DNA from 2 places in the Streptomyces sp. NBC_01474 genome. Region 2 is predicted to be linked to the other one. Evidence: riboswitches for the same ligand, from Rfam matches in the RefSeq annotation. Region 2 holds a riboswitch; the other holds the start of a gene.

Region 1 (3,400 bases), 4.3 Mb from region 2:
GTTGAGGTGGGAGACGTCGCCCCCGAAGTGGCCCGGCTTGGCGAGGCCCACCAGGGCGTTCAGGTTGGCGCCGTCGACGTACACCTGACCGCCGGCGTCGTGCACCTGCGCGCAGATGTCGGCGACGTGCTCCTCGAACACACCGTGCGTGGACGGGTAGGTGATCATCAGGACGGAGAGCTCGTCGGCGTACTGCTCGATCTTGGCGCGGAGGTCCGCGACGTCGATCTCGCCGTCGTCGGCCGTCTTCACGACGACGACCTTCATACCGGCCATCACGGCGCTCGCGGCGTTCGTGCCGTGCGCGGACGACGGGATGAGGCAGACGGTGCGCTGGTCGTCGCCGTTCGCGCGGTGGTAGCCGCGGACGGCGAGCAGACCGGCCAGCTCGCCCTGCGAACCGGCGTTCGGCTGGAGCGACACGTTGTCGTAGCCGGTGACCTCCGCGAGGCGCTCCTCCAGCTCACGGATGAGCGTGAGGTAGCCCTGCGCCTGCTCGGCGGGCGCGAAGGGGTGCAGCTGGCCGAACTCGGGCCAGGTGACCGGCTCCATCTCCGTCGTCGCGTTGAGCTTCATCGTGCAGGAGCCCAGCGGGATCATGCCGCGGTCGAGCGCGTAGTCACGGTCGGCCAGCTTGCGCAGGTAGCGCAGCATCGAGGTCTCGGAGCGGTGCGCGTGGAACACGGGGTGCGTCAGGTAGTCGTCGCCGCGCAGGAGGCCCGCGGGCAGCGTGTCCACGGCCGCCGCGTCGAGCGCGTCGACATCGGCCTCGACACCGAACGCGGTCCAGACGGCGCCCAGTTGGGTACGCGTCGTGGTCTCGTCGCACGAGATCGACACATGGTCGGCGTCCACGAGGTGGAGGTTGACGCCACCTTCGCGCGCGGCGCTCACGACGTCGGCGGCCCGGCCCGCGGCCTTCACGGTCAGGGTGTCGAAGTACGCGCCGTGCACGACCTCCACGCCGCCGGCCTTGAGGCCCTCGGCGAGCAGCGTCGCGAACCGGTGCGTGCGCCGCGCGATGCCCTTGAGGCCGTCGGGCCCGTGGTAGACGGCGTACATGCCGGCCATGACGGCGAGCAGCACCTGAGCGGTGCAGATGTTGCTGGTGGCCTTCTCGCGCCGGATGTGCTGCTCACGGGTCTGCAGCGCGAGGCGGTACGCCTTGTTGCCGTCGGCGTCGACGGAGACGCCCACGAGGCGGCCGGGCAGGCTGCGCGCGAACTTCTCGCGGACGGCCATGTAGCCGGCGTGCGGACCACCGAAGCCCATGGGGACGCCGAAGCGCTGGGTCGTACCGACGGCGATGTCGGCGCCGAGCTCACCGGGCGAGGTCAGCAGCGTGAGGGCGAGCAGATCGGCGGCGACCGTGACGACGGCGCCCAGCTCGTGGGCCTGCTCGATGACGGGCTTGATGTCGCGGACGGCACCGGAGGCGCCCGGGTACTGGATCAGGACGCCGACGACACCGCGCTCGGCGACCTCGGCCGGGATGCCCTCGGACAGGTCCGCGACGACGACCTCGACACCGGTCGGCTCGGCACGCGTCTGGATGACGGCGATGGTCTGCGGCAGCGCGTCCGCGTCGACCACGAAGGCGCCGTTCTTGACCTTGCCCATGCGCCGGGACAGCGCCATGGCCTCGGCCGCGGCCGTGCCCTCGTCGAGCAGCGAGGCGCCCGAGGTGGGCAGGCCGGTGAGCTCGGCGACCATCGTCTGGAAGTTGAGCAGCGCCTCGAGCCGGCCCTGCGAAATCTCCGGCTGGTAGGGCGTGTACGCCGTGTACCAGGACGGGTTCTCCATGACGTTGCGCAGAATGACGGGCGGCGTGAACGTGCCGTAGTAGCCCAGTCCGACCATCGAGTCGAGGACCTGGTTGCGGTCGGCGAGGGAGCGGAGCTCTGCGAGCACCTCGGCCTCGGTGCGGGCCCCGGGAAGATCGAGCGCCTCGGCGCTCTTGATCACGTCCGGGACCGCGGCCGCCGTCAGCTCGTCGAGCGAGCCGTACCCGACCTGCGCGAGCATCTTGGCCTGCGCTGCTTCATCCGGACCGATATGGCGCTGCTCGAAGGGGATTCCCTGCTCCAGATGGGAGAGCGGAATACGGTTGGCGGTCATTGCGGAGGCCTCCTGGTCATTGCGACCTGCGAGGGGCACCACGGCGCGGGTGCCCGGACGGCCTCCCCCTCTGTCATCTCAACCTGAGAGTTTCACCGGCACACCCCCATCACGAGGGGCATGACGACTTTCACCGTCGGTGAGAGCGGAGGCCTGAACGCCCGCCCTGCTTTCCAGAGTGACCTCGTCCGTGCGGTACAGGGGCCTGAGAGATTCCGGGGAGGAGTTGCTCCTTCGGCGCCTCCGGTGTCATCCGGAGGACTCTCCCGCACGGGGTCGGCAGCCATCGCCAGCCTACCAGCGGCAACAACACCCCCGACCTCGAGTGGCCGCCTTCCCCAATGTGCACTTTGGTAGTGCTTACGGATGAGTTGCGAGCAGCTGGAGGGCCCCGTGCAGACCGATGTCGATCCGCGCAACCTGATCGGCCGCAAGGCGTTCGACCGCAACGGGGCCAAGATCGGGACCGTCGACGAGGTCTACCTCGACGACGCGACCGGCGTCCCCGAGTGGGCGGCGATACGCACAGGCCTCTTCAGCCGGGACGCCTTCGTCCCCCTGGAGCCGAGCGAGCTCGTGGAGGGCACCCTGCGCATCCCCTTCGAACGCTCCCTGATCAGGGACGCCCCCGACTTCGGCGTCGGCCGTCACCTCTCCCCCGAACAGGAGCTCCAGCTCTACCACCACTACGGTCTCGACATCTCGGCCCCGGACGACCCCGTGCCCCCCAAGGACCGCGACTTCGGCAAGATCGCCCGCCCTCCGTCAGACGACACCTGACCCGGCATCCGGCTCCCGCGCCGCACAGCGCCCGGCCCCGCCCTCCACCAGCGGCAGCGGCTCTGCTCCTACGAGCGCGGGGTCATCGGTCCGGAACGTGCGCACCCGCCCCGGTTCCGAGTACGGCGTCTCGAAGCGCACGGTCACCCGCCCGAGCCCGCTGCCCTGCACCCACCCGTGCCCGAACTGCTCGTGCCGCACGTCATGCCCGGCCACCCAGCGCCGGTCCGCGGCCTCGACGACCTCTCCGGCAGCCGCCTGCCCCTCGTCCCCAGCACCAGCCGCCCCTTCCGCCTCGCCCTCACGCTCCCCGTCGGCCGCGTGTGCGTCGGCCTCGGCCTGCGCGCGCGCCTGCGCGAACAGGTCCTCCTGCGTGTAGTCGGCCAGGCCTGTCACCCCCACGCCGAGCAGTCGCACCCCGCCCGTCGTATCCACGGACTCCAGGAGCCGAGCGGCCGCCTCCCGCACCACTGCGGAGTCGTCGGTGGGCCCGCGCAGCGTC
Region 2 (3,400 bases):
AGGTCGCTGACGGACTTGGTCGACTCGAGTTCGCCGCAGGTCTCGCCCGCGGTCACCGTGTCACCGACCTCGGGGAGCTGGGCGTAGACGACATCGCCGAGCGCGTTGGCCGCGAACTCGGTGATGCCGACCGTCGAGACGCCGTCCTCGGCGCCCGACAGCCACTCGTGCTCCTTGCTGTAGCGCAGCTGCTGGGGGTTGCTCATGATCTGAATTCTCCTGTACGCGAATGGGTGCTGCGGAACGAGAGGGGTGTGCGCTGGGTTACTTCCGGCGGCCCCTGAGAGGACTGGTCGGGCTACTTCTGGCGCTTGTAGAACGGCAGCGCCACGACCTCGTACGGCTCGTGGGCGCCGCGGATGTCCACGCCGACGCCCTCGGTGCCGGGGGCGGCGTGCGCCGCGTCGACGTAGGCGATGGCGATCGGCTTGCCGAGCGTGGGGGAGGGGGCGCCGGAGGTGACCTCGCCGATCACCTGGCCGCCGGCGACCACGGACATCCCGGCGCGCGGCACCCGGCGGCCCTCGGCGATCAGGCCGACGAGCTTGCGCGGCGGGGCGGTCTCGGCGCGCTCGGCGGCGGCCTCGAGCGCCTCGCGGCCCACGAAGCGGCCCTCGTTGCCCGTCTTCTCGAACTTCACGACGCGGCCGAGACCGGCGTCGAACGGGGTCAGCGCCGTCGTCAGCTCGTGCCCGTACAGCGGCATGCCGGCCTCCAGGCGCAGCGTGTCGCGGCAGGAGAGGCCGGCGGGGACGAGCCCGACCGGCGCGCCGGCGTCGGTCAGCGCCTGCCACAGCTTCTCGGCGTGCTCCGGGGCGACGAACAGCTCGAAGCCGTCCTCGCCGGTGTAGCCGGTGCGGGCGATGAGGGCCGGGACGCCGGCGACGGTGCCGGGCAGGCCCGCGTAGTACTTGAGACCGTCCAGGTCGGCGTCCGTGAGGGACTTCAGGATGCCGGGGGACTCGGGGCCCTGCACGGCGATCAGCGAGTAGGCGTCGCGGTCGTCGCGGACCTCGGCGTCGAAGCCGGCGGCGCGCTCGGTGATCGTGTCGAGCACGATCTGCGCGTTGCCCGCGTTGGCGACGACCATGTACTGAACAGGGCCGGCCTCCTGCTCGCCCAGGCGGTAGACGATCAGGTCGTCGACGATCCCGCCGTCCTCCTGGCAGATCATGGTGTAGCGGGCGCGTCCGGGGCCGATCGTGGACATGTTGCCGACGAGGGCGTAGTCGAGGAGGTCGACGGCCTGCGGCCCGGTGACGGTGATCTCGCCCATGTGCGACAGGTCGAAGAGGCCCGCCTTGGTGCGGACCGCGATGTGCTCGTCGCGCTCGCTGCCGTACCGCAGCGGCATGTCCCAGCCCGCGAAGTCGGTCATCGTCGCGCCCAGCGAGCGGTGCAGGGCGTCGAGGGCGGTCTTACGGGGGGCGTTGCTCATGAGTGGTGCTCCAGGATCCCAGGCATGACAGACGAGGGCGATGGTCTTCCTCCCCATCTGTCATCGGAACCTGAGAGGTTCGCCGGCGCCACACGTACGGGTGGTCGCGGCTTGCACCTTGGGTGGAGCGGCCCAGGGCCGCCCGCTTTTCAGATATGCCTCGCCCGCGCGGTACGGGGCCTGAGAGATTCAAGGGAGGAACTTGCTCCTTCGGCGCCCCCGGGGACGCGTAGGCGTCCGGGGAGCTCTCCCGCGCGGATTCAAGCGGCCGGTATGCAGTTGGTCGTGCTCTTGGCGCGCACATCATTGCATGCCGACCGCACGGGGAAACCACTTGTACGGCATTACCATCTCTTTACACTTGACGGGCAAGGGTGGCGTGACCGGAGCGGGGAGGACGATCACGGTGCGCAAGGCAGCGGCGGGTGCGTACGCGGCGGCAGGGGTCGGACAGCGAGCGATGCCCCGCCCGAGGTCGGTGACGGGGCGGGGTCCGGTCGTCAGGGATCTGCGCGGCAGAGGCGGCCGTACGCCGAGGCGCCTCGGCTTCGCGCGGGGTGACCTGATCGTGGTCTCGGGGCTCCCGGGCAGCGGCAAGTCCACGCTGATGAGCCGCGTGGTCGGCGGCGGGGGAGCCGTGCGCATCGACTCGCAGGACGCCCGTGACCGCTGGGCGGCCCGGCTGCCCCGGCTCCTCCCGTACGCCGTGTACCGCCCGCTCGTGCGGCTCGCGCACTTCGCCGGGCTGCGGCGGGCCCTGCGCTCGGGAGGCAGCGTCGTCCTGCACGACTGCGGCACGCAGGCCTGGGTGCGGCGCTGGCTGGCCAGGGAAGCCGGGCGGCGGGGCGCGGACCTGCATCTGATGCTGCTCGACGTCGACGCGGACACGGCGCTCGCGGGCCAGCGGGACCGCGGCCGCGGGGTCTCGCGCTACGCGTTCGCCCGGCACCGCCGCGCGGTCGCGGGTCTGGTGGAGTCGGCCGAGCGTGGTGACCTGCCGTGGGGCTGCGCGTCCGCGGTGCTGCTCGACCGGGACGCGACCGATGTGCTGAACGGGATCGCGTTCGAGGGCGGCTGACATCCCGCGACCGCCTGTGAGTGTGCGGATGCGGACGGTGTCGTGTCATCCGCACACGCTAGGGTTCGGCCGCAGACAGAGCGGTTCCAGAGCGGGTGGTAGGCACATGGACATTCCGGCGCAGGCTCATGCACATCCGTACGGCGGGTGGCCGGCCAACGAGCTGGAGGAGGCGCTAGCCGCCTCCCTCGGGGTCGACTCGGCGGGCGGCCGGATCGTCGAGGTCCTCGGACGCAGTCAGGTGTGGATACCGCTGCCCCAGGGCGGCGGGCCCGGCAGTCCGAACCTCGACCTGCCGACGCTGGAGATCGAGGGCCAGGCCTATGTGCCCGTCTTCAGCTCGGAGGAGCAGTTCCTCGCGGTCGTGGGCGACCGGATGGGCTGCACGGTCGCGCCGGCCGTCGAGTTCGCGCGCGGGCTGCCCCCGCAGGTCGGCATCGCGGTGAACCCGGACGGCGCCGTCGGCGTCCCGCTGCCCCCGCCCGCCGTCGCCGAGCTGTGCAGGTCCGGCCGTACGCCGCTGGACGGCCCCGCCACGGGCGGCCGGGTCAGCCTCTACGAGCCCGACTGGCAGAACGACCCGGTCGACTTCCTGGCCGCCGTGCGCGAGGAGTTCGAGGCGTCCGGCGTCGTCCTCACCGCCCGCCGCTGCCTCGCCAGCGTCGAGGGCGGCGACCCCGTCCTCTTCGTCGGCGTCGAGCTGTCGCAGTGGGAGGGGCCCGCGCGCAACCTGCCCATGGACGCCCTGGGCCGCGCTCTGGGCCGGGTCCCGGCGCCCTGGCCGGTGAACCTCGTCCTGCTCGACATCACCCAGGACCCGGTCGGTGACTGGATGCGAGCCACGCTGCGGCCGTTCTACACGCAGGGTCACTGAAAGCCCGGCG

What was found. Region 2 has a riboswitch for glycine ahead of gcvT (glycine cleavage system aminomethyltransferase GcvT). Riboswitches for the same ligand answer to the same signal wherever they lie in the genome.
Region 1: another riboswitch for glycine. It lies ahead of gcvP (aminomethyl-transferring glycine dehydrogenase); the one in region 2 lies ahead of gcvT (glycine cleavage system aminomethyltransferase GcvT).

Annotation. Positions count from the first base shown of each region.
Region 1 is NZ_CP109449.1:8,417,237-8,420,636, reverse strand. It holds gene gcvP (aminomethyl-transferring glycine dehydrogenase) at 1-2,118, opposite strand, end outside; glycine riboswitch at 2,302-2,397, opposite strand; gene OG758_RS38410 (PRC-barrel domain-containing protein) at 2,512-2,898, shown strand; gene OG758_RS38405 (DNA polymerase IV) at 2,884-3,400, opposite strand, start outside.
Region 2 is NZ_CP109449.1:4,111,887-4,115,286, reverse strand. It holds gene gcvH (glycine cleavage system protein GcvH) at 1-206, opposite strand, end outside; gene gcvT (glycine cleavage system aminomethyltransferase GcvT) at 299-1,438, opposite strand; glycine riboswitch at 1,486-1,597, opposite strand; glycine riboswitch at 1,598-1,701, opposite strand; gene OG758_RS18775 (AAA family ATPase) at 1,899-2,516, shown strand; gene OG758_RS18770 (enhanced serine sensitivity protein SseB) at 2,623-3,390, shown strand.